DNA from 4 places in the Streptomyces sp. NPDC040718 genome. Region 1 is predicted to be linked to each of the others. Evidence: riboswitches for the same ligand, from Rfam matches in the RefSeq annotation. Region 1 holds a riboswitch; each other region holds the start of a gene.
What was found. A riboswitch is a leader RNA that binds a small molecule or an ion and turns the genes downstream of it on or off. The one in region 1 is predicted to bind cobalamin.
Positions count from the first base shown of each region.

Region 2: it holds a riboswitch for cobalamin, as region 1 does, so the genes downstream of both, ACZ597_RS19200 (ABC transporter substrate-binding protein) here and ACZ597_RS01280 (energy-coupling factor ABC transporter permease) in region 1, are expected to answer to the same signal.
Region 3: it holds a riboswitch for cobalamin, as region 1 does, so the genes downstream of both, ACZ597_RS02390 (ribonucleoside-diphosphate reductase subunit alpha) here and ACZ597_RS01280 (energy-coupling factor ABC transporter permease) in region 1, are expected to answer to the same signal.
Region 4: it holds a riboswitch for cobalamin, as region 1 does, so the genes downstream of both, ACZ597_RS24865 (CbtB domain-containing protein) here and ACZ597_RS01280 (energy-coupling factor ABC transporter permease) in region 1, are expected to answer to the same signal.

Region 1 covers NZ_JBVIXO010000001.1:283,111-290,639, reverse strand. Annotated here, with positions in the region: gene ACZ597_RS01315 (polysaccharide deacetylase family protein) at 1-655, shown strand, start outside; gene ACZ597_RS01310 (YncE family protein) at 652-1,839, shown strand; gene ACZ597_RS01305 (EF-hand domain-containing protein) at 1,996-2,208, shown strand; gene ACZ597_RS01300 (PadR family transcriptional regulator) at 2,249-2,830, opposite strand; gene ACZ597_RS01295 (energy-coupling factor ABC transporter ATP-binding protein) at 2,876-3,703, opposite strand; gene cbiQ (cobalt ECF transporter T component CbiQ) at 3,694-4,443, opposite strand; gene ACZ597_RS01285 (energy-coupling factor ABC transporter substrate-binding protein) at 4,447-4,830, opposite strand; gene ACZ597_RS01280 (energy-coupling factor ABC transporter permease) at 4,830-5,528, opposite strand; cobalamin riboswitch at 5,558-5,783, opposite strand; gene ACZ597_RS01275 (flavodoxin family protein) at 5,908-6,627, shown strand; gene ACZ597_RS01270 (BTAD domain-containing putative transcriptional regulator) at 6,643-7,529, opposite strand, start outside.
Region 2 covers NZ_JBVIXO010000006.1:502,895-510,423, reverse strand. Annotated here, with positions in the region: gene ACZ597_RS19210 (hypothetical protein) at 126-344, shown strand; gene ACZ597_RS19205 (tRNA(His) guanylyltransferase Thg1 family protein) at 412-1,188, shown strand; cobalamin riboswitch at 1,267-1,404, shown strand; gene ACZ597_RS19200 (ABC transporter substrate-binding protein) at 1,440-2,426, shown strand; gene ACZ597_RS19195 (FecCD family ABC transporter permease) at 2,423-3,442, shown strand; gene ACZ597_RS19190 (ABC transporter ATP-binding protein) at 3,439-4,215, shown strand; gene ACZ597_RS19185 (LysR family transcriptional regulator) at 4,241-5,134, opposite strand; gene ACZ597_RS19180 (LysR family transcriptional regulator) at 5,231-6,121, opposite strand; gene ACZ597_RS19175 (VOC family protein) at 6,220-6,627, shown strand; gene ACZ597_RS19170 (DUF4097 family beta strand repeat-containing protein) at 6,693-7,361, shown strand; gene ACZ597_RS19165 (S9 family peptidase) at 7,405-7,529, shown strand, end outside.
Region 3 covers NZ_JBVIXO010000001.1:525,176-532,704, forward strand. Annotated here, with positions in the region: gene ACZ597_RS02375 (carbon starvation CstA family protein) at 37-2,277, shown strand; gene ACZ597_RS02380 (CstA-like transporter-associated (seleno)protein) at 2,274-2,471, shown strand; gene ACZ597_RS02385 (Uma2 family endonuclease) at 2,526-3,110, opposite strand; adenosylcobalamin-variant (AdoCbl-variant) riboswitch at 3,245-3,321, shown strand; gene ACZ597_RS02390 (ribonucleoside-diphosphate reductase subunit alpha) at 3,478-5,871, shown strand; gene ACZ597_RS02395 (ribonucleotide-diphosphate reductase subunit beta) at 5,871-6,887, shown strand; gene ACZ597_RS02400 (hypothetical protein) at 6,963-7,529, opposite strand, start outside.
Region 4 covers NZ_JBVIXO010000010.1:224,241-231,769, forward strand. Annotated here, with positions in the region: gene ACZ597_RS24855 (hypothetical protein) at 168-386, shown strand; gene tsaD (tRNA (adenosine(37)-N6)-threonylcarbamoyltransferase complex transferase subunit TsaD) at 471-1,550, opposite strand; cobalamin riboswitch at 1,706-1,831, shown strand; gene ACZ597_RS24865 (CbtB domain-containing protein) at 2,147-2,374, shown strand; gene ACZ597_RS24870 (CbtA family protein) at 2,389-3,213, shown strand; partial or broken gene ACZ597_RS24875 (5-methyltetrahydropteroyltriglutamate--homocysteine S-methyltransferase) at 3,293-3,643, opposite strand; gene ACZ597_RS24880 (MFS transporter) at 3,648-4,847, opposite strand; gene ACZ597_RS24885 (DegT/DnrJ/EryC1/StrS family aminotransferase) at 4,893-6,203, opposite strand; gene ACZ597_RS24890 (NAD-dependent epimerase/dehydratase family protein) at 6,197-7,222, opposite strand.

The sequences.
Region 1 (7,529 bases):
CCGGCCGGCCGGCCGGGCGCCCGCGGCCCCGGCCCCCCGCCGCTTCCCGGGGCAGCCGGTGGAGATCGCGCACGGCCCCCGCGACCGGCCCCGGGTCGCGCTCACCTTCCACGGCAACGGGGATCCCGCCACCGCCCGCGCCGTACTCGCCGCGGCGGAGAAGGCCGGCGCGCGGGTCACCGTACTGGCCATCGGCAGCTGGCTCGACGAGCACCCCGACATGGCCCGGCGGATCCTGGACGGCGGCCACGAACTGGGCAACCACACCCAGCGCCACCTCGCGATCAACGGCATGTCCGAGGCCGCGGCCTACGCCGAGATCACCGGCTGCGCCCAGCGCCTCAAGCGGCTCACCGGCTCCATCGGCACCTGGTTCCGCCCCTCGCAGACGCAGTACGCCACCCCCCTCGTCCGGACCCTCGCCCAGCGGGCGGGCTACCCGCACGTCCTCTCGTACGACGTGGACTCCCTCGACTTCACCTCGCCCGGCGCGGCGGCCGTCATCCGCACCGTCACCGGGACGATCCGGCCCGGATCGGTGGTGAGCCTGCACTTCGGCTACGCGGACACGGTCGACGCGATGCCGCCCCTCCTCGAAGAACTCGCGCGCCGCGAACTGCGCGCGGTGACCACCACGGAGCTGCTGACCTCATGAAGACCACCCGCCTTCCCCGGAAGGCCGCCGTGCTGCTGGCCGGTCTGGTCCTCGCCGCCCTGGCCGGCTGCGGATCGGCAGACAAGGCCCCAGCCGAGGCGCTCGGCTCCAAGGGGCCCGCCAAGCCCGTCAAGGCCGTCCCGGCCGTGCCGCCGGGACTGGCCGGGATGCCCCCGCTGCTCGATCCCCACGACGTGTACGCCGCCGACCGGCCCAACAAACTGTCCCCGGTGGTCAAGGACTTCCCGTCCCGGGTCTACGTGCCGAACACCAACTCCAACACGGTGTCCGTCATCGACCCGGCCACGTACAAGGTCATCGACACCATCCCGGTGGGCGTCCAGCCGCAGCACGTGGTGCCCTCCTGGGACATGAAGACCCTCTGGGTCAACAACAACCGCGGCCACACGCTCACGCCGATCAACCCGGCCACCGGCGAGGCCGGCAAGCCCGTCGAGGTGCACGACCCGTACAACCTGTACTTCACGCCCAACGGCAAGTACGCCGTCGTGATGGCCTCCATGGACCGCGAGCTGGTCTTCCGCGACCCCCACACCATGGACCGCGTGAAGACCGTCCCCGTCACCTGCTTCGGCGTCAACCACGCCGACTTCTCGGCGGACGGCCGCTACTTCATCGTCTCCTGCGAGTTCTCCGGCGAGCTGCTCAAGGTCGACACCGAGAAGATGGAGGTCATCGGCCAGCAGAAGCTGCCCTTCGAGGGCGCCATGCCGCAGGACGTGAAGATCTCCCCGGACGGGAAGACCTTCTACGTCGCCGACATGATGGCGCACGGCATGTGGGTGCTCAGCGGGGACAAGTTCGACGTCCCCAAGCTGCTGCCCACCGGCAAGGGGTGCCACGGCCTGTACGTCGGCCGCGACTCCAGGGAGATGTACGTCTCCAACCGGGGCGAGGGCAGCATCTCGGTCTTCGACTTCAAGGAGAACCGCCTCACCAAGAAGTGGCAGCTGCCCGACGGCGGCAGCCCCGACATGGGCGGGGTCTCCGCCGACGGCCAGGTGCTGTGGCTCTCCGGCCGCTACAACTCCGAGGTCTACGCGATCGACACCGTCACCGGCAAGCAGCTGGCCCGCATCCCGGTCGGCGGCGGCCCCCACGGCCTGGCCGTGTACCCGCAGCCCGGCCGCTACTCCCTCGGCCACACCGGCATCTTCCGGTAGGCCCGGTCCGCGCGCCGTCCGGGACGCGACGGTGCCCCGGGAGCTCGCACAGCTCCCGGGGCACCGTCGCCGCACCGAACCGGACCCGCGGCAGCCCCCCGCGCCCCGGGCCGCTACCCTGAGCCGGTCAACAAGCACCGAGAAGGGGTGGACCCAGTGGCTGACATCGAGAGCGCACGGGCGACGTTCGACAAGTTCGACGTGAACGGTGACGGCTTCGTCACGGCCGACGAGTACAGCGCGGCCATGAAGGCGATGGGTGACCACTTCGTCACCGCCGCGGTCGCGGACTCCGTGATCGCCGCCAAGGACAGCGACGGCGACAAGCTGATGAGCTTCGACGAGTTCTGGGCCTCCCTGAACAAGTAGGCGCGTCCGCCTCCGCCCCGCCCGCCGGGGCGGGGGCGCGTCAGGCCCCGCCCTCCGGCGCCCGCTCCCGCGCCGGACCCTCCGCCCCGGACAGGGCCTCCACCTCGGACAAGGCCTCCTCCAGCCAGCTCAGCCAGAAGCCCTCCAGGGCGATGCCGCCGTGCAGCACGAGCCGGCGCAGCCGGTCCGCGGCCGCGTCCCGACCCGGCGGGAAGTCCTTCGCCTCGATGGCCTCGTACGTGGCCAACTGCGCCCGGTGCAGCTCCAGATGGCGTCTCAGTTCCGGCCCCAGCCGCTGCGGCCCGACCACCGCCGCCGCGCGGATCCGCAGCAGCAGCGCGTCCCGCGCCGGCTTCGGGTCCTGGCTCTCGTCCACCCAGCGCGCCAGCTCCGCGCGGCCGTCGGGCAGCACCTCGTACTCCTTCTTCTGCCCGCGCACGGGCACCCCGCTGGGCAGCGCCCGGATCAGCCCCGCCTCCTCCAGCCGCCCCAGCTCCCGGTAGATCTGCTGGTGCGTCGAGGACCAGAAGTAGCCGATCGACTTGTCGAACCGCCGGGTCAGCTCCAGCCCCGACGAGGGCTTCTCCAGCAGGGCGGTGAGGATGGCGTGCGGCAGCGACATGCCGCCATCGTAGGTCGCCCCGCTGCGGGTGATCGCCCCCCGGGCTCAGCCCAGCGCCGCGAGCTCCTCCGGGGTCCGCGGCCCCGGGGCCCCGCCCGCCAGCATCCCCCGGGCCCGCAGGAACGCGCCCACCACCGGGGCCCAGGCCGACCGAAGCCCCGCGGACGCGAGCAGCTCCGGGTCCGACAGCAGCTCGGCGGCGCGCCCCGTGCGGATCCCCGACGGGGTCAGTACGGCCGCGTCGTCGGCCCAGCGGACCGCGAGGTCCACGTCGTGGGTGGCCATGACCACCGTGGTGCCGGCCGCGCGCAGGCCCGCGAGGACGTCCAGGAGGCGTTCCTGCCCGTCCGGGTCGAGCCCGGCCGTGGGCTCGTCCAGGATCAGCACCCGGGGGGCCATCGCCACCGCGCCCGCGATCGCGGCGCGCTTGCGCTGCCCGTACGACAGCAGGTGCGTCGGGCGGTCCCGCAGCGCTGTGATGTCCAGCGCGGCCAGAGCGGCGTCCACCCGCTCGCGGACCTCCGCCGCCGGCAGCCCCAGGTTCATCGGGCCGAAGGACACGTCCTGCTCCACGGAGGCCGCGAAGAGCTGGTCGTCCGGGTCCTGCACCACCAGCTGCACCGAGGTGCGCAGCCGGACCAGGCCCTTGCGGTCGTACGCCACCTCCGTGCCGCCGAGCCGCAGCGCCCCCGAGCCGGGCCGCAGGCCCCCGCTGAGCAGCCGCATCAGCGTCGTCTTGCCGCTGCCGTTGCGGCCCAGCAGCACCAGCGCGCGGCCCTCCGCGATGCCGAAGTCCACCCCGGACAGCACGGCCGGGCCGTCCTCGTACGCGTAACCCGCGCCGACCAGCTCCACCAACGGGGTCACAGCCACAGCTCCTTCAGTACGAGGGTCCCCGCGACCAGGGCGGCCAGCAGGGCGGCGGACCCCGTCAGGAACCGCCAGGACAGCGCCGCGTCGGGTACGAGCACCCGCAGCGCGCCGTCGTAACCGCGCCCAGCCAGCCCCTCCTGGAGCCGGGCCGCGCGGTCGAAGGCCCGGACGAACGAGGTCGCCGCGAGCCCGGCCAGCGAACGCCACACCGCCGCCCGGCCCGTCTGCCCGAGCCGGGCCGCCTGGGCGCGCCGGACCCGCGCCATCGAGTCCAGCAGCAGGAAGCCGATCCGGTACATCACCAGGGCCACGTCCACCACGGGCGCCGGCACCCCGGCCCGCACCAGCCGGGGCAGCACGTCCGAGACCGGGGTCGTGAAGGCGAACAGCAGCACCCCGAGCGAGGCCGCCGAGGTGCGCAGCAGCAGCTCCGCCGCGTGCCGGGGCCCGTCCGGGGCCAGGGCGAGGAACCCGTCCGGGCCGCCCACCGAAACCAGCAGCGGCAGCGCCCCGGTCACGCAGAAGCCCAGCGGGACCCGGAAGGCCCGCCACAGCTGCCGCCCGGCCACCCCGGCCGGCCCGAGCAGTACGGCCAGGGTCGCGGCGGCCACCAGCGGCCCGCCCGGCCAGGGCGGCAGGCACACGGCGGTGACGGTCAGCCCGAGGCCCAGCAGGGCCTTCTCCAGCGGGTGGCGGCCCCGCCAGCGGCTGGAGTGGGCCGCCACGTCGATCGGCAGCACCGCCTACGACTCCGGGGTGGAGCGGGGCTTCGCGGCGTCGGCGGTCCCGGCGCCCTCCGTGGTCTCGGACCCGGCCTGCGCGAGGGCCTGCGCCGCGCCCTGGCGGCGGCCCTTGCGGACGCCGAAGTAGTAGGCGAGCACGCCCGCGCCCAGCGCCGCCTGGAGGGCGAACAGCGCGGACTCGACCTCGCCCGAGGGAGGTTCGTACAACGGGGAGAACCAGGGCTCGTAGTCGGGCTCCAGCTCGGTGATGGCCGCTTCGGCCTGCGCGTCGGCGCCGGCGAAGGGCTCCTCCTTGTCATCGCCGAGCCCCAGCGCGAGGGGGAGCACGGCCAGTGCCGCCACCAGGAGCAGCAGCAGGGTGTTGATCTTCGCGTTCCTCGTCATCAGAGGGCCGCCTCCTGCCGGGCCTGCTTGCCGCCGGTCAGCTTCGCGACCCCGAGCCGTACCAGGTCCGACTTGCTGGACTGCATCAGCAGCCGCATCACGAGCACCGTCAGCAGGCCCTCGCTGATCGCGAGGGGGATCTGGGTGAGGGCGAAGATGCCGGCGAACTTCTCCAGGGAGCCCAGGAAGCCGCTCGCCGGATCGGGGAAGGCCAGGGCCAGCTGGACGGAGGTCACGCAGTAGGTGACGAGGTCGGCGAAGAACGCGCCGAAGAAGACGGTCACCATCAGCGGCAGGTCGAACTTCCGCAGCAGCCGGTAGACCCCGTAGCCCGCCCAGGGTCCGGCGACGGCCATCGAGAACACGTTGGCGCCCAGTGTGGTGAGCCCGCCGTGGGCCAGCAGCAGTGCCTGGAAGAGGAGGGTGATCGTGCCGAGCACCGCCATGATCGGCGGCCGGAACAGGATGGCCCCGAGCCCCGTCCCCGTCGGGTGCGAACAACTGCCCGTCACGGAAGGGATCTTCAGGGCGGACAGGACGAACGTGAACGCACCGGACGCCCCGAGCAGGAGCGTGCTCTCCGGGGTCGACTTCACCTCGCGGGTCAGCGCGCGGACCCCGTGGACGACGAAGGGGGCGGACGCGGCGCCCCAGGCGGCCGCGTGCAAGGGGGGCAGGAACCCCTCGGCTATATGCATGGGTTGGGAGACCTCTCCAGCACCTCGTGGATGGACGACGCGCCCCGGCCGGTCTCCTGGCTCACGGGTACTGATGCCCTGGCTCCGCCTTCCCGGGCCCATGCGGTTTCCCGCGCGGGCCCAGTGGCTTCCCGCGGTGGGGGCACCTCCCGGACGGAGTCTGGGGGAGAGTGGAGCCGGACTTCCCGATCACAGTGGCGAGGGCCGCACCGGTCTTCCACCGGTTTCCCGAACACCAAGGCCAGATGACCCTAGTCGCACGCACGGACCGTCACAACCCGGACCGATCCGGCCACCGGCCCGTCCGCCCGCCCCGCCGCGCACCCGGACGGGCCAGGCCCACTGGCCGGCCCGCCGGGCGCCCGGCACGGTGGAGGGCATGGCCGCCGACGACAGCCCCCGGTACGAGGACCTCTCCGCCGTCTACGTCAACTGCACCCTCAAACGCTCTCCCGAGACCAGCAACACCGAGGGACTGATCGCGCGGAGCCGGGCCGTCATGGAATCGGCCGGGGCCCGCACCTCGCTGATCCGCGCCGTCGACCACGACATCGCCACCGGGGTCTGGCCGGACATGACCGACCACGGATGGGAGAGCGACCAGTGGCCGGTCCTCTACAGCCAGATCATGGACGCCGACATCCTGGTGCTGTGCGGCCCGATCTGGCTCGGGGACAACAGCTCCGTGATGAAGCAGGTCATCGAGCGGCTGTACGCCTGCTCCTCGCTGCTGAACGAGCAGGGCCAGTACGCCTACTACGGGCGCGTCGGCGGAGCGCTGATCACGGGGAACGAGGACGGCGTCAAGCACTGCGCCATGAACATCCTCTACAGCCTCCAGCACCTCGGCTACGCCGTGCCGCCCCAGGCCGACGCGGGCTGGATCGGCGAGGCCGGCCCCGGCCCCTCCTACCTGGACCCGGGATCGGGCGGTCCCGAGAACGACTTCACCAACCGGAACACCACCTTCATGTCGTGGAACCTGATGCACCTGGCCGCGCTCCTCAAACGCGCCGGCGGCATGCCGGCCCACGGCAACCAGCGCTCCCTGTGGGACGCCGGCTGCCGCTTCGACTTCCCCAACCCCGAACACCGCTAGGTCCCGTCCTCCGGATCACGCCGGGCCCGTCTCCGCCAGCGCCGACTCCAGCCGTGCCAGCAGCGGCCGTGCGTTCATCCTCCGGCAGTCCTCCACCGCCCCCTCCAGCAGCGCCCGCGCCTCCGCGGGCCGCCCGGCCGCCAGCAGGGCCTCCGCCAGCGGGGGCACCGCCAGCGCCCGCACCAGCGTCTGGCCCGAGCGGCGGCCCAGCGCATCCGCCGCCCGCAGCTCCCGCAGCGCCTCCGCCGTGTCCCCGCGCGCCAGCGCGATCCGGCCCAGCCCGATCAGCGCCGCGCACTGGCCCGCCAGGTCGCCCGAACCCCGCGTGTGCCGCAGCACCCGCGCGAAGCCCTCCGCCGCCTCCTCCAGGCGCCCCTCCACCCGCAGCGCCTCCGAGACCCAGCGCAGCATGCACATGCGGGGCCAGGCCGCCCCGCCCAGCTCGGCCACCGCCAGCGCTCGGCGCAGCTCCCGCAGGGCCCCGCGGGTGTCCCCGCGCGCCAGCAGCACCTGGCCGATGCCGCGCAGGGCGTGCGCCTGGCCGTAGCGGTCGCCGGCCGCCTCGAAGACCGCCGCGCCCCGGCGGCAGCGGGACTCCGCCTCGTCGAAGCGCCCCTGGAGCCGGTCGAGGTACGAGAGCACCCAGCCCGCGTAGGCGGCTCCGTGCGCGTCCCCGAGCTCCTCGAACAGCGCCTCACCGGCCGTCACCGTCTCCCGGGCCGGCCCCCACTCCTCCCGGCAGGCCCGCAGCCGGCCCAGCCCGACCAGCATCAGGGCCTCACCGGTCCGGTCCCCGGCCGCGCGGGCCGCTGCCAGGCCCGCCTCCTGCACCGCCTGCCAGCCGGCCAGATCGCTGCGCAGGTCGAACACGTACTCCCCGGCCGCCGCGAGCTCCCACGCGG
Region 2 (7,529 bases), on a different contig from region 1:
AGGGCCCGAGCGCCCAGCCGACGGGCCGTCGCCACGAAGCTCTCCTTCGGGTGCTTTCGTTCTGTCCGGCCGCCGCGGTCTCCTTCGTCCGCGTAGCTTGTGCGCTCTCGACGAAGGGAGCCGAGGTGGCGGAGCAACGGGGTCCGGACTGGGGGCGCGGCCTGCTGGCGGTGGGCCTGCTGCTGTTCATCGTGGGGTTCTTCACCCTCTGGCCGTTGTCGGTCGTGGGTTTCCTGATGGTCCTGTTCGTCGGGGTGTCCACGGCGGGGCAGAGACGGGCCGGCGGTCAGCCTCCGGAGACGCTGCTGCAGCCGGGAGACCGGCCGTGGAAGAGGAACGAGTAGCCAGGGACGGGGCCGGTGCGCGGTCGTAATTGCGGCGGCGGTTCCCGGCCTCCGGATACCCTGCGGCATGAGCGACACGACCGCACTCGGCGACCGCATGAAGCGGTACGAGGCCGCGCACCGGGCTGTGCTGCCCCGGCGCACCTACACGATCCTGCGCCTCGACGGCCGCGCCTTCCACACCTACCTGCGCCACGCGGACAGGCCGTTCGACATGGGCTTCGTCGAGGACATGGCCGCCGTCACCGAGGCGCTCTGCGCCGAGGTGGGCGGGACGGCCTTCGCGTACCACCAGTCCGACGAGATCAGCCTGCTGCTCACCGACTTCACGGGCCAGGGATCCGAGCCCTGGTTCGGCGGTGTCGTCGCCAAGCAGCTGTCGGTGTCGGCGTCGCTGGCCACGGCGGTCCTCAACGAGCGCAGGCCGGGTCGGCGGGCCCTCTTCGACGCGCGGGTCTTCACCATGTCCGATCCCGTCGAGGTCGCCAACTACTTCGTGTGGCGGCAGCGTGACGCCGTCCGGAACTCGATCTCCATGGCGGCCCAGGCGCACTTCTCCCACAAGCGGCTCCAGCGCGTGTCGACCGGTGCCATGCAGGAACTGCTGTGGTCCGAGGCAGGGGTGAACTGGAACGACTACCCGGCCGCCTGCAAGCGGGGCCAGGTGGCCGTGAGGGCGACCGGAGAGCGGGCCGTCGAGTACACGGACAAGCGGTCCGGCGAGACCGTGCGGACGACTGCTCTTCGGTCCTGGTGGGAGGTAGGTGGCGCGGAGCACTTCTCGGCGGAGCCGGGCGGATGGCTCGCGCAGCGGATCCCGGCGATGCCGACGCTGACGGCCTGACAGGTCGTCCGATCGGACGCGGCGCGGCGGGCTCCGTTCCCGGGGCCCGCCGCCCCTTCCGGGCGTGAAGATCGGATCTGGCAGACTTGGCCGGGTTGTCCCGGCGGTGCAGGACAGGAAACCGGTGCGAATCCGGTGCGGTCCCGCCACTGTGACCGGCCGCCGCGTGCGCGTGGGGGCCGGGAGTCAGACACTGACGCACCGCCTCTTCACTTCGACCGGGGACGAGGATCCCCCGGAGAGGCCTCACCATGTCGCGTGTCCGCGCCGCCGTGCGCTCCTTCCTGCCGTTCGCCCTTGTCCTGCCGCTCGCCGCCTGCGGCGGGCCGCCGGGGGCGGAGCGGCCCGCCGGGGCGCAGGCCGCGCCCGGGTTCCCGTACACCGTCACCAACTGCGGTGTCAGCAGCACCTACCAGGCGCCCCCCGAGCGGGCCGTCACCATGAACCAGCACGCCACCGAGATCATGCTGGCCCTCGGGCTCCAGGACCGGATGGCCGGCACCGCCTACCTCGACGACTCCGTGCTGCCCGCCTACCGGCCCGCCTACGACCAGATCAAGGTGCTGGCGAAGGAGTACCCCTCGAAGGAGGTGCTCCTCGGCGCCAACCCCGATTTCGTGTACGGCGGTTACGCCAGCGCCTTCGACAAGGGGCAGGGCCGGGACCGCGAGGGGCTGGCCAAGGCCGGCATCGGCTCCCGGCTGAGCGTCGAGTACTGCACCGAGGGCCCCGTCGGCCTCGAACAGCTGAAGACCGAGATCACCGAGGTCGCCCGGACCTTCGGCGTGCCCGAGCGCGGCGAGGCCCTCGTCCGGGACGAGCAGCGGCGCGTCGACGCCGTCACCGCGCGGGTGAAGGACCGGGCCCGCCCGGCCGTCTTCGTCTACGACTCCGGCGAGGCCTCCGCCTTCACCTCCGGGGGCAACGGCATCGGCAACGAGATCGTCTCCCTCGCCGGCGGCGCGAACGTGTTCGCCGACCTCAAGGACACCTTCGGCGACGTGCCGTGGGAGAAGGTCATCGAGCGCGGACCCGAGGTCGTCCTCATCTACGACTACGGCGGCACCACCGTGGAGGCCAAGAAGCAGCGCCTGTTGAACGACCCGGCGCTCGCGCAGGTTCCCGCGGTGAAGAACCGGCGGTTCGCCGTGCTGCCGCTCTCCTCCGCCGTGCTCGGCGTGCGCGTCGCCGACGCCGTCGAGTCCCTGGGCCGCCAGCTGCACCCCGACGCCCCGTGAGGCGCGGGCTGACGCTGGTGCTGCTGGCCGCCGCGCTCGCCGCTTCGGCGGTGGCGGGGCTGGCGCTGGGGCCCGTACGGATCCCGCCCGGCCAGGTCCTCGACATCGTCCTCGGCGGTCCCGGCGCGCGCGGGGCCTTCGCCTCCATCGTGTGGGACGTGAGGATGCCGCGCGTACTGCTCGGGGCCGTCGTCGGGGCCGGGCTCGCCGTGGCCGGAGCCGTGCTCCAGGCCCTCGTCCGCAACCCGCTCGCCGACCCCTTCCTGCTCGGGGCCTCCTCCGGGGCCTCGGCGGGGGCGGTGCTCGTCATCGTGTTCGGCGCGGGCGCCGCCGCGGTCGCGGGCGGACCCGTGCTGCCGGCCGCCGCCTTCGCCGGGTCCCTGGCCGCGCTCGTCGCCGTCTACGCCATGGCCCGGCGCGGCGGCACCATGACCACCGGCCGGCTGATCCTGGCCGGGGTCGCCGTGCAGTACGTCCTGTCCGCCCTGACCAGCCTGGTCCTCGTCCTGTCCGCACACCCCGACCAGATACGCACCGCACTGTTCTGGACCCTGGGCGGCCTCGGCGGGGCCCGCTGGGACGAACTCGCCCTGCCGGCCGCCGCGCTGCTCGCCGGCACCGGTCTGCTCACCGCCCTGGCCCGGCCGCTGGACCTGCTGCTCGCGGGGGAGGAGGGCGCACGCACCCTCGGCCTGGACACCGGCCGCTTCCGGGCCGCCGTCTTCGTGCTGTCCTCCCTCGTCATCGGGGTGCTCGTCGCCTACAGCGGGGCCATCGGCTTCGTCGGGCTGATGGTCCCGCACGCCGCCCGGATGGCCGTCGGCGCAGGCCACCGGGCGCTGCTGCCCGTCGCCGCGCTCGCCGGGGCCGTCTTCCTGGTCCTGGCCGACCTGGTCGCCCGTACGGCGGCGGCCCCCGAGGAGGTCCCGGTCGGGGTGGTCACCGCGCTGGTGGGCGGGCCGTTCTTCCTGTGGATGCTGCGCAGGACCAGCCGCACCGAGGGGGTGGCGGGATGACGCGCGGACCGGCGGAACTCGCCGTCGAGGCCCTGCGTTACGAGGTGGACGGGCACACCCTGCTGCACGGGGTCGACCTCACCGCCCGCCCCGGCGAGACGGTCGGCGTGGTCGGGCCCAACGGCAGCGGCAAGACCACCCTGCTGCGCTGCGTCTACGGCACCCTGCGGCCCACCGCCGGCCGGGTGCTGCTCGACGGGGCCGACGCCGGGGTGCTGGGCGCCAAGGAGCGCGCCCGGCGGGTGGCGGTGGTCCCGCAGGACGCCGCTGGCACCTTCGGGCTGACCGTCCGCGAGGTCGTCGCCATGGGCCGCAGCCCGCACAAGCGCTTCTGGGAGCAGGACGGCCCGGAGGACCGGCGGCAGGTGGCCGCGGCGCTGGAGCGGGTCGGCGCGGCCGGCTACGCCGAGCGGCGTTTCGAGGAGCTCTCCGGCGGCGAGCGCCAGCGCGCCCTCGTCGCCCGCGCCCTCGTCCAGGAGCCGGGCCTGCTGGCCCTGGACGAGCCGACGAACCACCTCGACATCCGCTACCAGCTGGAGGTGCTCGGCCTGGTCCGCGCCCTGCCCGCGACCGCCCTCCTGGTCCTGCACGACCTCAACCTCGCGGCTTCCTTCTGCGACCGGCTGTACGTCCTGTCGGCGGGCCGGGTCGTCGCCGCGGGACCGCCGGGCGAGGTGCTGGACGAAGCGTTGTTGGCGGAGGTGTACGGGGTCCGCACCCGGATCGGCACCCACCCGACGACGGGCGCCCCCAGCATCGTCTACCTGCCCTAGCCGCCCGCCCGCGGCGGAAGGCCGCTCACGAGGACATCGTCCCGAGCTCGCGGGCGATGCGTACGAAGGACCGGACCATCGGGTTGTCGTTGTCCGACCGCCAGACCAGGCCCCAGCGCAGCTTCGGGGCGTCGTGGAGGGGCACGTAGGTGATGTCGGGGCGGACATGGAAGCGCGTGACCTGGGCTGCGAAGGAGTGGACGGCTTCGCCCGATGAGATGATCATGAACAGCGAGTCCAGGTCGGAGGCGTGGGTGAAGTTCCGCTCGATCGTCCGGCCACTGGGCGTGTGGAAGGGCATGAACGCGTCCTCCCAGTAGTCGGGCTGTAGCGACTTCCCGCCGATCACGCCGTGGTCGGCGAACACCTCCAGGGACACCGAGGGCCGGACCGCGAGCCGGTGGTCGGACGCCACGGCTGCGACCCGGGGCTCCTCGAAGAGCACCGGGCCCACGGTGAGGTCCGGTTCCTCGACGGGGAGCCAGGCGAGCAGCAGGTCCGCTTCGCCCCTGCGCAGCGGCCCGAAGGGATCGATGAAGCCGTTGTAGCGCAGTCGTATCCCGCACGTCGGATTCAGGGAGCGGAACGCATCCCAGAAGGGCCGCAGTTCGTGTGCGTTGGAGACCAGCAGGTTGATCCGCAGGACGTCCGTCTTGCCCTGGGCGGCGAGCCGCGCCCGGTCCACGCTCGCCTTCAGCCCCTGGAAGACGGGGAGCAGGTCGTCGCGCAGTTGCTCGCCGACCGGCGTGAGCCGTACCTGGCGGCTGGTCCGTTCGAAGAGTTCGGCTCCGATGGACCGTTCCTGCTTCTTGATCGCCTGGCTGACCCGCGCCGCCGACACGTGCAGCCGCTCCGCCGTCCGTCCGAAGTGCAGCTCCTCCGACAAGGTCAGAAAGATCTCGATATCGCGCAGTTCCACGCGCCCCCACGCCCCCACATGTGCATCAACTCCGGTTTGCCCGGCGTTGCATGATCAATGGCTGATCACCGTCTTGTCCATACCGGCCGCCGGGGCTTACAGCGACATCGTCCCGAGCTCGCGGGCGGTGCGTACGAACGCCCGGACCATCGGGCTGTCGTTGTCCGACCGCCAGACCAGCCCCCACCGCAGGGGGGGCGTGTCGCGGACGGGGATGTAGGTGACGTCGGGGCGGACGTAGAAGCGGGTGACCTGGTTGCCCAGGAGGTGGATGACCTCCCCGTCGGCGACGAGCGTGTACAGCTCGTCCAGGGTCGTGACCAGGGCCTTCCGTTCGATGGTACGGCCGCTGGGCGCGGTGAACGGCACGAAGGCGTTCTCGAAGTAGTCGGGCTGGGGTCCGTCCGGACCCACGATTCCGTGGTCCGCGAGTGCTTCCAGGGTCAGTGAAGAGCGGTCGGCCAACCGGTGGTCGTTGGCCACCAGCGCGACCCTGGGCTCGTCGAAGAGCACCGGCCCCACGGTCAGATCGGGTTCCTCCACCGGGAGCCATGACAGCAGCAGGTCGATCTCGCCGTTGCGCAGCGGGGCGAACGGGTCCATGTAGCCGTTGTGGCTCAGCCGCAGGCCCCACTGCGGATGCCGCGAGCGGAAGGCGTCCCAGAAGGGCCGCAGTTCGTGGCCGTTGGTGACCATCAGGCCGATCCGCAGGACGTCCGTCTTGCCCTGGGCGGCGAGCCGGGCCCGGTCGACGCTCGCCTTCAGGCCCTGGAACACCGGCCGCAGATCGCCGCGCAGTTGCTCGCCGACCGGCGTGAGCCGTACCTGGCGGCTGGTCCGTTCGAAGAGTTCGGCTCCGATGGACCGTTCCTGCTTCTTGATCGCCTGGCTGACCCGCGCCGCCGACACGTGCAGCCGCTCGGCGGTCCTTCCGAAGTGCAGCTCCTCCGACAACGTCAGGAAGATCTCGATGTCGCGCAGCTCCACGCGCCCCCACGCCCCCGCTTGTTCGTTAACCCCATGCTTAACCGGCGTTGCATGATCGACCGTTGATCATCACCTTGTCCACACCGGATGCTCGGTGCATGAACGTCGTCACCACCAAGGTGTCGTTGACCGTGGAGGACGTGGCCGCCTCCAGCCGGTTCTTCACCACTCACCTGGGCTTCCGCGAAGTCGAATCGGCGGAGGGGTACGTGTGCCTCCGCCGGGACGACACCTCCGCCGAGATCGCCCTGTCCGAGCGCGACCCCGAGCTGCCGCCGCAGGCCTGGCGCGGCCAGGGGCTGGCCGACCTGGCCGTGACCCTGACCGTCACGGACGTCGCCGCCGAGTACGAACGGCTGCGCCGTGAGGGAGCCGCCGTCGACGGCCGGATCCGCCAAGAGCCGTGGGGAGAGCAGCTGTTCCAGCTCACCGACCCCAATGGCGTCGTGGTCCGGCTCACCGAATGGGTGCCGCCGGCCGGCGCCCCGGACGCACGTAGCCGGTGATCGCGGCCGGGTCCGCCTGACATCCGCCCACCACCAACGGCAACAACGAGCTCGAGGAGAGCACCATGCAGAAGTTCGACACCCCCGGCACGATCGCCGCCGTCCTGGACGTCCCCGCGGGACGCATCCGGTTCATCGCCGCCGACCGGGCCGACACCACCGTGGAGGTCCTGCCCGCGGACCCCTCGAAGGGCCGCGACGTGCAGGCGGCGGAGCGGACCACGGTCGAATACGGAGACGACGTCCTGCGGATCACGGCCCCCGCGGCGAAGAACCAGATCCTCGGCGACTCCGGAACCGTCGAGGTGACCGTCCAGCTGCCCGCCGGCTCCCGCATCGAGGCGAAGGCGGCCGCCGCCGAGTTCCAGGGCGTCGGACGGCTCGGTGACGTCGCCTTCGAGGGCGCACAGGGCACCGTCGAGCTCGCCGAGACCGCGGGCGCCCGCCTCGTGCTCCAGGCCGGCGACGTCTCGGTCGGCCGACTGGGCGGCTCCGCCCACATCAGCACCCAGAAGGGCGACATCCGTATCGCCGAGGCCGTGACCGGCACCGTCACCCTGAGCACCGAGCACGGCGAGATCCACGTCGGCGCCGCCCACGGGGTCTCCGCCTCCCTGGACGCCGGCACCGGCCGCGGCCGGATCCACAACTCGCTCGCCAACGCCGACGGTGCCGCCGACCTGAAGATCCACGCGACCACCGCCTACGGCGACATCACCGCCCGCAGCCTCTGACGCAGCCGTCCCCGGAACCCGAATCGACGAAGGAACGCGAACAATGAGCACCACGCAGGACTACCAGGCCGCGGAGCAGCTCCTCCGCAGGGTCGCCCGCCCCGGCGAGCTGGTCATCGGCGACAAGATCAGGCCGCAGTGGATCGACGGCGGTACCCGTTTCTGGTA
Region 3 (7,529 bases), 240 kb from region 1:
GCGCTTAAGCAGATGATCAACGAGGGGACGAGGATCATGCCGGAACCGGAAGCAACAGGAACGGACGGGGCTCCGACAGCGGGAGGAGCGGCGGGTCCGGACTCGCCCCCTCCTTCGGGCAGGACCTCCCCCCAGTCCATCGCCGTCTGGGTGGGCGTCGCCCTCGTCGGAGCCCTCGGCTGGGGCGTGCTCGCCCTGTCCCGGGGTGAGGAGATCTCGGCCGCCTGGCTGCTCGCCGCCGCGCTGGGCTCCTACGCCATCGGCTACCGCTTCTACTCGCGCTTCATCGCCACCCGCGTCCTGAAGCTCGACAAGACGCGGGCCACCCCCGCCGAACGCCTCGACAACGGTGTCGACTTCCACCCCACCGACCGGCGCGTGCTCTTCGGCCACCACTTCGCCGCCGTCGCCGGCGCCGGCCCCCTGGTCGGCCCGGTGCTGGCGGCGCAGATGGGCTACCTCCCGGGCACCATCTGGATCGTCGCCGGCGTCATCTTCGCCGGCGCCGTCCAGGACATGGTGACCCTCTTCTTCTCCACCCGGCGCGACGGCCGCTCGCTCGGCCAGATGGCCCGGGACGAGATCGGCCCCGTCGGCGGAGCCGCCGCCCTGGTCGCCGTGTTCGTCATCATGGTCATCCTGCTGGCGGTGCTCGCGCTGGTCATCGTCAACGCGCTGGCGCACTCCCCCTGGGGTGTCTTCTCCATCGGCATGACCATCCCGATCGCCCTCTTCATGGGCGTCTACCTGCGCGTGCTGCGGCCGGGCCGGGTCACCGAGGTCTCCGTCATAGGCGTCGCGCTGCTGCTGCTCGCCATCGTCGCCGGCGGCTGGGTCGCCGACTCCTCCTGGGCGGGCACCTTCACCCTGGAGAAGGAGACGCTGGTCATCTGGATGGTCGTGTACGGCTTCATCGCCTCGGTGCTGCCGGTGTGGCTGCTGCTCGCGCCCCGCGACTACCTGTCCACCTTCATGAAGGTCGGCACCATCGCGCTGATGGCCGTCGGCGTGGTCATCGCGATGCCGACGCTGAAGATGCCCTCGGTCACCGACTTCGCCGCCCGCGGCGACGGCCCGGTCTTCGCCGGGTCGATGTTCCCCTTCGTCTTCATCACCATCGCCTGCGGGGCCCTTTCGGGCTTCCACGCCCTGGTCTCCTCGGGCACCACCCCGAAGATGATCCAGAAGGAGACCCAGGTCCGGGTCATCGGCTACGGCGCCATGCTGACCGAGTCCTTCGTCGCCGTCATGGCGGTGATAGCGGCGAGCATCATCGAGCCCGGCCTCTTCTTCGCGGTCAACTCCCCCGGCGGCGTCATCGGCGCCACCGTCCAGACCGCCTCGAAGGCCGTCACCGACTTCGGCTTCGCCATCAGCCCGGAGGCCCTCGCGCAGGCCGCGAAGGACGTCGAGGAAGCCAGCCTGCTGTCCCGCACGGGCGGTGCGCCGACCTTCGCACTCGGGATGTCGGAGATCTTCTCGTCGGTCATCGGCGGCGCCGGGATGAAGGCCTTCTGGTACCACTTCGCCATCATGTTCGAGGCCCTGTTCATCCTGACCACCGTCGACGCCGGCACCCGCGTCGGCCGGTTCATGCTCCAGGACACCCTCGGCAACGTGCACAAGTCCTTCAAGGACGTCAGCTGGAAGCCGGGCGTGTGGCTCGCCAGCGCCATCGTCGTCGGCGGCTGGGGCTACTTCCTGTGGGTCGGCGTCAAGGACCCGCTGGGCGGCATCAACCAGCTCTTCCCGCTGTTCGGCATCGCGAACCAGCTGCTCGCCGCGGTCGCGCTGGCCGTCTGCACCACGCTGCTGGTCAAGTCCGGCCGGCTCAAGTGGGCCTGGGTCACCGGCGTCCCGCTGGCCTGGGACGTCGCCGTCACCCTCACCGCGAGCTACCAGAAGATCTTCTCCGACGACGTGAAGGTCGGCTTCTTCGCGCAGCGCGACAAGTACCAGAGCGGCATCGACGCCGGGAAGGTGCTGCCGCCCGCCAAGAACATGGACGACATGCACACCGTGGTCACCAACGCCACGGTCGACGGGGTCCTGTCGGCGCTGTTCGCGGTCCTGATCATCATCGTGCTGGTGGACGCGGCCCGGGTCTGCCTCAAGGCCGTCGCCGACCCCGGGTCGGTCCGCCTCTCCGAGGTGCCGTGGACCGAATCGAAGATCATCGCCCCGGCCGGGCTGATCGCCACCGCCGGGGAGAAGGCCGAACTCGCCGCCGCCGGCCTCGACGGCAGCGGGGGCAAGGCCAAGGAGCCGGTCGCGTGAGCGGGGTGCGCGGGGCGCTGGCGAAGGCCAGGTTCTACGTACGGGAGTTCTCCGGCGAGGCCGCGTACGACCGCTACGTCGCGCACGCCCGCTCCCACGAGCCGGACGCCGAGGTCCTGACCCGGCGCGCCTTCGAGCGGGCCCGCACCGACGCCCGCGAGGCGGACCCCCGCGAGGGCTTCCGCTGCTGCTGAGGAACCAGAAGGGCCCCGCCGGACCTCCGGCGGGGCCCTTCGGCGCAGCCGGGGTCAGCGCACCCAGTCCTTGAGGGGCTCGGTCTGGAGGGTGATGCCGACGGGGTCGGGGAGCGTGACTTCCTTACCGAAGGGAACGGTGCGTACGCTCTCGTAGCATGTGCCGTCCGGGTCACTGTGGACGAGAACCTGGCACTTGAGCCGGTCGATGAGCAGGTAGACGGGGATGCCGGTCTCGGCATACGCGCGCGGCTTCTCGACCCGGTCGCGCCGTTCGGTGTCGGAGTCCCACGAGGTCACCTCGACGGCCATCAGGATCGGGCCCGGATCCACCCAGTCGCCCTGCCCGACGAACGCGTCCTCATGCGCCAGGATTCCATCCGGAATGGCGCGCCCGCCCCGGTACTGTTCGGCCTTGATCCCCTGCCCCGCGTGCAGCCAGAACCCTGGGCGGTGCTGGATACAGATCCGGGACAGCCACACGATGATCCGCCCATGGTCCCCGTCCGGCATCGCCTTGCTCCTCAGCACCCCACCGATGAATTCCAGCCGCAGCCCCTCCTCCTCGCGGGCCGCTATCCGTGCCAGGTGCTCGAACGCTTCGGTCGTCATGTGGGGATGGTCGGTCATGAGGGTCATGCCTCGCTCGCCTTCCTCGACGGTGCTGTCTCCGACGATAGCGGAGAGGTACGTCAGAGGGACGCGGAGTCGCGGGCGACACAACATCTAGGGGGTCACACAGACCCGGCCCACCACATGTATGCTCATCCTCGCTGTCGCCGCAGGGGAATCCGGTGCGAATCCGGAACTGTCCCGCAACGGTATGAAAAGTCCGAGGACCTGCCGACAGTGCGCCCGGATCGACCGAACCGGGTGCCGACACGTCCGGGCCTCGCGGTTGGGCCGGTGGACGCCATGCGGTGTGTACGCGATCCCGTCGCGCCCGCATGCGCCTCCCCGCGCCCCACCCGCCGATGACCGGGCCGAGCGAGGGAGAGCTCCCGCCGTGACCATCGCGCCTTCCGCACCGCGCGCCGAGTCCGTTTCTGGCGACACCACCGAAGGCCCGGGGGCCGCGCTGCTGCGTACTCTCACCGAGCTGACCGCCGACCTCCCCGACACCGACCCCGGCCGGGTCGCCGCCGCCGCCCTGCGCGGCCGCAGCGCCTCCGCCGACGAGGCCGAGCTGCGCGGGCTGGCCACCGAGGCCGCGGCGGGCCTGATCTCCGAGGACCCCGCCTACTCCCGCCTCGCCGCCCGCCTGCTGACGCTGGCCGTCGCCGACGAGGCCGCCGGCCAGGGCGCGACTTCCTTCGCCGAGTCCGTCGCCGTCGGCCACCGCGAGGGCCTGATCGCCGACCGCACCGCCGAGTTCGTCGCCGCCCACGCCGCCCGTCTGAACGCGCTGGTCGAGCACGCGCTCGCCGAGGGCGCGGACGACCGCTTCGGCTTCTTCGGCCTGCGCACCCTGCACAGCCGCTACCTGCTGCGCCACCCGATCACCCGCCAGGTGATCGAGACCCCGCAGTACTTCATGCTGCGCGTGGCCTGCGGCCTCGCCGAGGACGAGAGCGTCCAGGCCGTCGAGGAAGTCGCCTCGCTGTACGGCCTGATGAGCCGGCTCGACTACCTGCCGTCGTCGCCGACCCTGTTCAACTCAGGTACGCGCCACCCGCAGATGTCCTCCTGCTACCTGCTGGACTCCCCGCTGGACGAGCTGGACTCGATCTACGACCGCTACCACCAGGTGGCGCGCCTGTCGAAGCACGCCGGCGGCATCGGCCTCTCGTACTCCCGCATCCGCGCCCGCGGTTCGCTGATCCGCGGCACCAACGGCCACTCCAACGGCATCGTGCCGTTCCTGAAGACCCTCGACGCGTCCGTCGCCGCCGTGAACCAGGGCGGCCGCCGCAAGGGCGCCGCCGCCGTCTACCTGGAGACCTGGCACGCGGACATCGAGGAGTTCCTGGAGCTCCGCGACAACACCGGCGAGGACCAGCGCCGTACGCACAACCTCAACCTCGCCCACTGGATCCCGGACGAGTTCATGCGCCGCGTGAACGCCGACGCCGACTGGTCGCTGTTCTCCCCGGCCGACGTCCCCGAGCTGGTCGACCTCTACGGCGACGAGTTCGACGCCGCCTACGTCAAGGCCGAGGCGGCGGGCCTCGCCAAGAAGACCATGCCGGCCCGCGACCTCTACGGCCGCATGATGCGCACCCTCGCGCAGACCGGCCAGGGCTGGATGACCTTCAAGGACGCCTCCAACCGGACCGCGAACCAGACCGCGCTGCCCGGCACCGTCGTCCACTCCTCCAACCTCTGCACCGAGATCATCGAGGTCACCAACGACGCCGAGACGGCCGTCTGCAACCTCGGCTCGGTCAACCTCGGCGCGTTCGTCGCCGACGGCGAGATGGACTGGGCGCGCCTGGACGAGACCGTCCGCACCGCCGTGACCTTCCTCGACCGCGTCGTGGACATCAACTTCTACCCGACCGAGCAGGCCGGCCGCTCCAACGCCAAGTGGCGTCCGGTGGGCCTGGGCGCGATGGGCCTCCAGGACGTCTTCTTCAAGCTGCGCCTGCCCTTCGACTCGGCCGCGGCGAAGGCCCTGTCCACGAAGATCTCCGAGCGGATCATGCTGGCCGCGTACGAGGCCTCCTGCGACCTCGCCGAGCGCTCCGGCCCGCTCCCGGCCTGGGCCGAGACCCGTACCGCCCAGGGCGTCCTGCACCCCGACCACTACGAGACCGAGCGCCACTGGCCCGAGCGCTGGGACGCCCTGCGCGCCCGCATCGCGAAGTCCGGGATGCGCAACTCCCTGCTCCTCGCCATCGCCCCGACGGCGACGATCGCCTCGATCGCGGGCGTGTACGAGTGCATCGAGCCGCAGGTCTCCAACCTCTTCAAGCGCGAGACGCTCAGCGGTGAGTTCCTCCAGGTCAACGCCTACCTGGTGGAGGACCTCAAGCAGCTCGGCGTGTGGGACGCGCAGACCCGCGAGGCGCTGCGCGACTCCTCCGGCTCCGTCCAGGGCTTCGGCTGGATCCCGGCGGAGGTCCGCGAGCTGTACCGCACGGCGTGGGAGATCCCTCAGCGCGGCCTGATCGACATGGCGGCGGCCCGTACGCCGTACCTGGACCAGAGCCAGTCCCTGAACCTGTTCCTGGAGACGCCCACCATCGGCAAGCTCAGCTCGATGTACGCGTACGCCTGGAAGCAGGGCCTGAAGACCACGTACTACCTGCGCTCGCGCCCGGCGACGAAGATCGCCCGCGCCGCGTCCGGCGCCGCCGCCGTCCCGGCCGCCACCCCGGCCCAGCTGCCCCAGGCGCTCGACGCCGAGGCGCTGGCCTGCTCCCTTGAGAACCCCGAGTCCTGCGAGGCCTGCCAGTAATGAGCTCCACCGACAAGAAGAACCTCCTGGACCCGGGCTTCGAGCTCACGCTCCGCCCGATGCGCTACCCGGACTTCTACGAGCGCTACCGGGACGCGATCAAGAACACCTGGACGGTGGAGGAGGTCGACCTCCACTCCGACGTCGCCGACCTCGCGAAGCTGACGCCGGCCGAGCAGCACATGATCGGCCGTCTGGTCGCGTTCTTCGCGACGGGCGACTCGATCGTCTCGAACAACCTGGTGCTGACGCTGTACAAGCACATCAACTCCCCGGAGGCGCGCCTGTACCTGTCGCGCCAGCTGTTCGAGGAGGCCGTGCACGTCCAGTTCTACCTGACGCTGCTCGACACCTACCTGCCCGACCCGGACGACCGCGCGGCGGCCTTCGACGCGGTCGAGGAGATCCCCTCCATCCGCGAGAAGGCGCAGTTCTGCTTCAAGTGGATGGACTCGGTCGAGAAGATCGAGCGCCTGGAGACGGCCGCCGACCGGCGCCGCTTCCTGCTGAACCTGATCTGCTTCGCCGCGTGCATCGAGGGCCTGTTCTTCTACGGCGCCTTCGCGTACGTGTACTGGTTCCGCTCGCGCGGCCTGCTGCACGGTCTGGCGACCGGCACCAACTGGGTCTTCCGCGACGAGACCATGCACATGAACTTCGCCTTCGAGGTCGTGGACACGGTCCGCAAGGAGGAGCCGGAGCTCTTCGACGACGCCCTCCAGCAGCAGGTCACCGACATGCTGAAGGAAGCCGTCGAGGCCGAGCTGCAGTTCGGCCGCGACCTGTGCGGTGACGGCCTGCCGGGCATGAACACCGACTCGATGCGCGAGTACCTGGAGTGCGTCGCCGACCAGCGCCTGGTCCGCCTCGGCTTCCCGCCGGTGTACGGCTCGCAGAACCCGTTCTCGTTCATGGAGCTCCAGGGCGTCCAGGAGCTGACGAACTTCTTCGAGCGCCGCCCGTCGGCCTACCAGGTCGCCGTGGAGGGCACGGTCGACCTGGACGAGGACTTCTAGTCCCGGCCGCCGTTCGCCGTACGGACGTCCCCGCCCCGTGGAGCCACGGGGCGGGGACGTCGTGCTGTGGCGGTGCTACTTCTTGCAGGTCAGGTTGGCGGTCGCCTGCGCCGTCTTGCCCTTCGAGGGGCCGCTGTCGATCACGAACTTCTGGGTGACGGTGGCGGTCGCCGCGCCGGCCGGAACGGCCGCCTGGTCGGTCACGTTCTTGATCTCGCCCTCCGGGACGGAGAACTCGATGGTCCCCGGCACCTTTCCGGAGGTCCGCTCCCAGTGGTACTGGACGGTGCCACTGCCGAAGCCCACCAGGATCGCGGTGAACTTGACGCCCTCGGCGCAGTTGACCTCGCCGCTCGCGGGAGTGACGCTGACCTCCAGATCGCGGATGGCGACGTTGCGGGAGGTGTTGCCCTTGCGCTGGTCCTCCTTGCCCTCCTTCTCGCCCACCTTGCCGCCCTTGGCCTGGCCTTCCTTGAAGCCGGTCTCGTAGCCCCTGCCGTAGCCGTCCTGGAAGGCCTTGAGCCCGAATTCCTGGCACTGGTCGGCGGTGAGGCCGGGCTTCTTCTTGAACGCGTCGTCGTAGCTCTGGCGGTAGGAGTCGGCGAAGCCGTCGGCCCGGCCGTCCTTGAGGCCCTCGCTGTG
Region 4 (7,529 bases), on a different contig from region 1:
AGCGCGATCCGGCCCCCAGGTCCGCGGCTCGAACAGCCGCGTTGACGGCGGACGCGTCCTCCGACACACGTTCATCGGGCGAAGGCAGAACTCCGTGAAGTGACGGAAGGAGGCCGACGGCACTCCGCGCCGTATGAGCGGCGCAGTTACCAGAAGGGTTTTGAACCATGCGAGCACTGAGAGTGAAGCGGCTCTTCGCGGCGTCCGCGATCGGAGTCCTCATGGCCGGCGGCGCCGCCATCGGCGCGGCGGGTACGGCCTCCGCGGCGGTTCCCACCCAGACGGTCGCCGTGAGCCACGGTGGCGGCGGTTGGGACGACGACCACGGCCACGGCTGGTACGACGACGATGACGACTGGGGCGGAGGGTACGGCGACGACTGCTGACGGGTGACCGCCCGAGGCACTGCGCGGACCGCCGAGCCGACGGTCCGCGCAGTGCCGTGTCCGCGTGCCGGGCCGCCCCGGCGCTCACCGGGCGGATCGGCCCGCGGGCGGTGCGGCGGCCGTCCGGCGCGCGGCGGGGCTCAGGGCCGCGTACTCCAGGGGGGCGGACGGGTCGATGGACACGTCCGGCGGCGCCGGATCCGCTCCGGCCCGCACGAGCAGGTCGCCGACGGCCGCGATCATCGCCCCGTTGTCGGTGCAGAGCGTCAGCGGCGGCACCCTCAGTTCCACGCCGGCCGCCGCGCACCGCTCCTCCGCCAGGGCCCGCACCCGCGAGTTGGCCGCGACGCCGCCCACGACCACGAGGGTGCGCACGCCGTGCTCCCGGCAGGCGGCCAGCGCCTTGCGGGTCAGCACGTCGGCGACGGCCTCCTGGAGCGAGGCGGCCCCGTCGGCCAGCGGAACCTCCCGGCCGCTCTGCCGGTGGCGTTCGGCCCAGCGCGCGGCGGCGGTCTTCAGGCCGGAGAAGGAGAAGGCGTACGGGTCGTCGCGCGCCCCGGTCAGCGGGCGCGGGAAGGCCACCGCGCGCGGGTCGCCCGCCCGGGCGGCACGGTCGATCGCGGGCCCGCCGGGGTAGGGCAGTCCGAACACCCGGGCCACCTTGTCGAAGCACTCGCCGGCCGCGTCGTCGACGGTGTCGCCGAGGTGCAGGATCGGGTCGCGCACGAGGTCCCGTACGAGCAGCAGCGAGGTGTGCCCGCCCGACACGATCAGCACCACGCACGGGTCGGGCAGCGGCCCGTGCTCCAGGGCGTCGGCGGCGACGTGCCCGGCCAGGTGGTGCACCCCGTACAGCGGCACCCCCGCCGCGTACGCGAGCGCCTTCGCCCCGGCGAGCCCCACTTGGAGCGCGCCCGACAGGCCCGGCCCGGTCGTGACGGCGACGGCGTCGAGGTCGCGCGGCCGCAGCCCCGCCCGGTCCAGGGCCTCTTGGACGACGGGGGTGAACGCCTGGAGGTGCGCACGGGCGGCGATCTCGGGCACGACCCCGCCGAAGCGGGCGTGCTCGTCCATGCTGGACGCCACGACATGGGCGAGGAGCCGCCCGCCGGACACGATTCCGGCCCCGGTCTCGTCACACGAGGACTCGATGCCCAACACCACCGGAGCGGCCACGCCGGCCCCTTTCACACAGGACTCGCTGTTGCACGTAATGTGCAACAAGATACCCGTGGTGCCGGAGGCTCCTCGAACGCCGTGGCCTGGGGTGGCGGGTGCAGCTGGTTCGCCCCGTCCGCCAGGCGGGATGCGTCGTAAGAGGTAACCCGGTGGGAATCCGGGACTGCCCCGCAGCGGTGAGCGGGAACGACCGCCGTCATACGCACTGGGACCGGACAACGGTCCTGGGAAGCGACGGCCACCACACGCCGCCGGGTCCCTCAACCCGGCCGCGACACCGGGTCCCTCGGCGGCCCCGGTCGTATGTGCGCCGCCTCCGCCCGGAGTTCCGTGGCGGGGTGCCCAAGCTGTGATCAGCGACTCATCCGCTTGGTCCAAAGGCCCGCGGGGTTGTAGCGTCACGGCGACATAAAGACATAGCGACGACGGCGAGACGGAAGTCCGGTGTGAATCCGGCATGGTCGCGCCACTGTGTGCTGCGGCGGCTCCCCTCCCCGGGGTGGCGGCGCGGCGAGTCAGACCCGAGGACCGTCGTCCCGCACCACCGTATGGGACGCGTTGTTCCCCGAGGAGGTTCCACCATGGCCGAGGCTCTCGCTTCCGCTGCCGTATCCGCCCCCGCCCTCTCGCCGTCGGCTCCGCTGCCCGTCAAGGCCGTGCTGCCCTGGGCGCTCTTCGTCGGGCTGCTGATGCTCGTGGCCCTGTACTTCGTCGGCGCGGAGCAGGGCGCCACCGCCGTGTTCTCCGGCGAGGGCGTCCACGAGTGGGTGCACGACGGCCGTCACCTGCTCGGCTTCCCCTGCCACTGAAAGGCGCACGCACCATGTACGCCTCCACTGTCAGAGGTCTGCTGGTCCGCGGCATGCTCGCGGGCCTGATCGCCGGACTGTTCGCCTTCGCCGTCGCCTACGTGGTCGGTGAGCCGCCGGTACGGGGCTCCATCGCCGTCGAGGAGGCCGCGGCCGCCAAGGAAGCCGCCCCCGCCGGGCACACCGGTCACGGGGGCGCCGCCCCCGCCGCCGCGGAGGAGGAGGAAGAGCTCGTCAGCCGGCCCGTCCAGTCCACCGTCGGCCTCGCCACCGGCGTGCTGGTCTACGGAGTCGCGCTGGGCGGCATCGCCTCCCTCGCGTTCTCCTTCGCCCTGGGCCGTGTGGGCGGGTTCAGCGCCCGGGCCACTGCCGCCCTCACCGCCGGGGGCGCGTTCGCGCTGGTCTACCTGGTGCCGTTCCTCAAGTACCCGGCCACTCCGCCGGCCGTCGGCAACCCGGACACCATCGGCCAGCGCACCACGCTGTTCTTCCTGATGATCCTGCTCAGCGTCCTGCTGGGTGTCGGCGCGATCGTCCTGGGGCGGCGCCTGGCACCGCGCCTGGGCAACTGGAACGCGACCCTGGCGGCCGGGGCGGGCTTCGTCGTCGCGACCGGGCTGGCCTTCCTGGTCCTCCCGGACAACACCGACGCCGTCAAGGCCGAGTTCCCCGCAGCCCTGCTGTGGGACTTCCGGGTCGCCTCCATCGCCGTCCAGCTCGTCCTGTGGACGGTGTTCGCCGTCGTCTTCGGCGTCCTCGCCCAGCGGCTGCTGGCCCACCGCACCGATGCCGCCGCTGCGGAGGCGACGGCCGCCCGGCCCGCGTCGGCCCTCGTCTGACCGTACGCCGCGCACAGCGCAGAGCCCTGCCGCCCCGGACCTCCGGGGCGGCAGGGCTCTGGCGATTCCGCCCGGAGCGTCAGCCCGCGGGCCGGGCGTCGCCGCCCGTGAGGCCGGCGCGGACCTCGCGTGCGGCGGCGACGAGGTTCTCCAGGGATGCGCGGGTCTCCGGCCAACCGCGGGTCTTCAGGCCGCAGTCGGGGTTGACCCACAGCCGCTCTGCCGGGATGGCCTCCAGGCCGGTGCGCAGCAGGCCGGCCGCTTCCCGGGTGCCGGGGACGCGCGGGGAGTGGATGTCCCAGACGCCCGGGCCGGCCTCGCGGGGGTAGCCGTGGGCGGCGAGTTCGCGGGCGACCTGCATGTGGGAGCGTGCGGCTTCCAGGCTGATGACGTCGGCGTCGAGGTCGTCGATGGCCTGGACGACGTCGCCGGGGTCAGGGGCGGCGCAGGCGGGGGGCCAGGGCCGCCATCGCCGCCATCAGCGCCGGCAGCACCAGCATCGCCCACCGCAGGGTCGCCGCCTCCGCCAGGGCGCCGATGACCGGGGGGCCCGCGAGGAAGCCGACGTAGCCCACGGCCGAGACGGCGGCGATGGAGGAGCCGGTGTGCCCGGGTCGCAGGGCGGCCGCGTGGGCGAAGACGAGGGGGATGACCGCGGCCATGCCCAGGCCCAGCAGGGTGTAGCCGATGAAGCCCGCCGTCGTCGTCGCGGCGAGGATCGGGATCAGGGCGCCGGCGCCCGCCACGACGGCGCACAGGAAGGTGAAGCGGGCCGTTCCGAGGCGGGCGCGCAGCCGGTCGGCGGTGAGGCGGCCGATGACCATGCCGGCGGAGAAGACGGCGTACCCCAGGCCCGCCGCGCCGGCCGAGGCTCCGGTCTCCTCTTTCAGGTACACGGCGCCCCAGTCGTTGACGACCCCCTCCCCCATCAGGGCGCAGAACGCCACGAGGCCGGGGATCCACAGGCCCGGTCCGGGCAGGGCCAGCAGGGGGCCGCTCCTGGAGGGGCCCCCGGCCGGCGGCGGATCGGGGGCGAGGGCCGTGGCCGCCGTGCCCGCCACCACCAGCAGGACGAGGGCCGTCACCGTGAAGTGGGCGCGGATGCCGATCCCGGCGGTGGCCGCGAGGCCGCCCGCCGTGGCGCCGGCGATGCCGCCGAGGCTGAACATGGCGTGGAAGCCGCCGAGTACGGGGCGGCCGTAGGCGCGTTCGACCAGGACGCCCTGGGTGTTCATCGCGACGTCGACGGCCGTGTTGCCGCACGAGAACACGGCCAGGGCGGCCGTCAGTACGGCGAGGTTCGGGACGAGGGGCAGGCTCGCGAGCGCGGCCAGGTAGGCGGCCATGCCGGTGCACAGGACCTTGCGGCTGCCGTACCTGGCCACCAGCCCGCCGACCAGCGGGAGCCCGGCGAAGGCGCCCCCGCTCAGGCCGACGAGGGCCACGGCCAGTTCCCCGGCGGACAGGTCCAGGCGGCTCTGGACGCCGGGTACCCGGGCCGCCCAGGTGGCGAAGGCCGCTCCGGTGACGAAGAAGACCGCGCAGACGGCCAGCCGCATCGTCCGCGGGCTCCGGCTGCGGTCACGGCCGGGCGGTGCCGTGCGGCCGCCGACGGTCCCGGGCTCGTTGCGCATCTACGTCCGTCCCCTTGTCGTTCGTGCCGGGCCGTGCCCGGCCGGTCAGTGCGCCGAGCCGGCGGCCGTCCGCCGGGTCAGGGCGATCAACGCGTCCCGTTCCTCGACAAGGACCTTGTACAGGACTTCGGCATAGCGGTGCATCGTCGTCACGTCGTTGGGCGGGCCGAAGGAGCTGAAGCTCTGGCCGAGCACGAGGCGGCGCAGGCAGACCTCCTCGCTCACGGGGTACTGCGCCGGGTCGTAGTGGTGGCCGGGGCGGGCGTGCCCGCAGCTCCAGGGGCATCCTCGGCCGTAGCCGCGCAGCTCCTGGAACAGGGTCTGCCCGGGTACCGGCTGGGGCTGCCAGCGCATGATGTGCAGGCCTTCGGCGTTCACCGCCCGGGCGAGCGCGTCGCGGAAGGCGGCGACGGGGAGGCCGTCGAGTCCGAGCTCCTCGGGCATGACGAGCAGCGGGTAGAAGAAGTACACGTGCGTGCGGTCCTCGGGCACGGCCGGTGTGCGGATGCCGGGTACTCCGGCGAGGGCCCGGGTGAGGGCCGCCCCGTTGGCCTGCCGGACGAGGGACATCTGTGACAGGCGGGTGAGCTGGGAGCGGGCGAACGCGGCGGCGAGGACGTCGATGCGGTAGTTCCAGCCCATGATGCGGGCGTTGTAGTCGCGGCTCTGGCCCGGGAGTTCCTCGCCGAACATCAGCACCCGCCGGGCGAGCCGGTGCTGTTCCTCGTCGCGGGTGGCGAACAGGCCGCCTTCGCCGAGGGCGGAGAGGGTCTTGGACCCGTTGAGGCTGGCGCCGCTCATGGTGCCGAGGGAGCCGACGGGGCGGCCCCGGTAGGAGGCGCCGTGGGCCTGGGAGGCGTCCTCGACGAGGACGAGGCCGTGCCGGTCCGCGATCGCCCGGAGGGCGTCGTAGTCGGCGGGCAGGCCGTTGAGGTCCACGGCGACGATGGCGCGGGTGCGGTCGGTGATCCGTTCCTCGATCCGGGCCGGGTCGATGTTGAAGGTGGCGATGTCGGTGTCCACGAAGACCGGGATCGCGTTGGCCTGGAGCACGCAGGAGGCGGAGGCGAGGAAGGTGTCGGCCGGCACGAGCACCTCGTCGCCCGGCTCGACGCCGGCGGCCGCGATCGCCATGTGCAGGGCCGCCGTACCGGAGTTGGCGGCGAGGACGTGGGGCATGCCGGTGAACTCGGCCCAGGCGGCCTCCAAGTCGCCCACCGTACGCATGGGCCAGTGCCAGGGGGTGGCGTCGTCCAGGGCGTCGAGCACGGCCTTGCGGTCGGCGTCGGTGATGTGCGGCCAGGGTGCCGCCGCCTCCCCGGAGAGCAGCGGCGTACCTCCGTCGACGGCTAGCACGGCTTGGCCTCCAGGCTCCGGCGGCCCGGGGTATCACGGCGGAACACCGCCCTGGCGGAGGGGAGTTCGGGGAAAGGCCCGAGCAGGGCGGCCAGCCGGGTGAGGCCCTCGGCCAGGGTGACGCGCGGTGCGAAGCCCAGCCCTGCCAGCCGGGTGGTGTCGGCGAGGAGCGTGAAGCTGTCGGCCAGGCTGGAAGGGTCCGCGTCCAGCAGCGCCGGGCGGCCGGTCGCCGTACCCACCGCCTCGGCGAGCTCGCGCATCGAGACGGCGGTGCCGGTACCCAGGTTGTAGGTCTCGCCGTCGGCGCCGCGGCCGGCCAGGGTCATCAGCGCCCGGCAGAGGTCCTCGACGTGGATGAAGTCGCGGCGCTTGCGGTCGATGTCGCCGACCACGGGGATCGGTTGCTCGTTGAGGTGCCAGCGCAGGAACTGCGAGACCTCCCCGCCCGCCCGGCGGGGGTCTTCGCCGGGGCCGTAGACGACGAAGGACCGGCCGATGACGACGGGCAGTCCGGCGGTGGCGTGCAGGCTGCGCAGGGTCAGCTCGCCGGAGAGTTTCGAGGCGCCGTACGGCAGGAAGGGCTGCGTGGGGTGGTCCTCGCGGATCGGGCTGCGGCGCGGGGTGCCGTAGACGATGGCCGAGGAGAGGTAGACGAGGCGGCGCACCCCGAGCTCCAGGCAGGCGTTGCCGACGTTGCAGGTCGCGAGGGCGTTGAGGTGGAAGTCGTGGCGGGGATTGACCACCGACTCGGTGCCGCTGGCGTTGCCGGCCAGGTGGAACACGGCGTCGGCGCTCCGCAGCGCCAGTAAGGTCTCGCCGTAGTCGCGCAGGTCGGCGCGGACGTGGGTGACGCCGGGCAGCTCCGCGAGGCCGGGCGGAAGGGGGGCGTGGTCGACGACGGTGACCTTCCGGGACAGCAGGCTGAGGGCCGTGACGAGGTGCCGGCCGACGAAGCCGGCTCCCCCGGTGACGGCCACTTCCTCGTAGTGGGTTTCGGGCGTATCGGGGCCGTGGTGCACGATCACTCCGTTTCGGGGTCCAACGGGATCCTTCGAGGTCCTACGGGATCCGTCTCCTCCCCGTCGGCGCAAGGGGGGCCGGGGAGACTGGCCGAGACCGCCTCCCGCCCGGCCGGGCGACGGCGAGAAGAGCGGAGTTGGTATGTTTCCGCCCCCGCCGAGCGCGGAGGGAGAGGCTCCGCCCGAACCGGAAGCAGGGGGCGCACTGCTCCGCGGCAAGGCCCGGATGGCCGGTTCGGCGGCCTTGACCTGGGGCTGGGGAAGGTGCTCCACGGCGGTGGAGTCCCGGGCGCCCGGCGATCGGTGG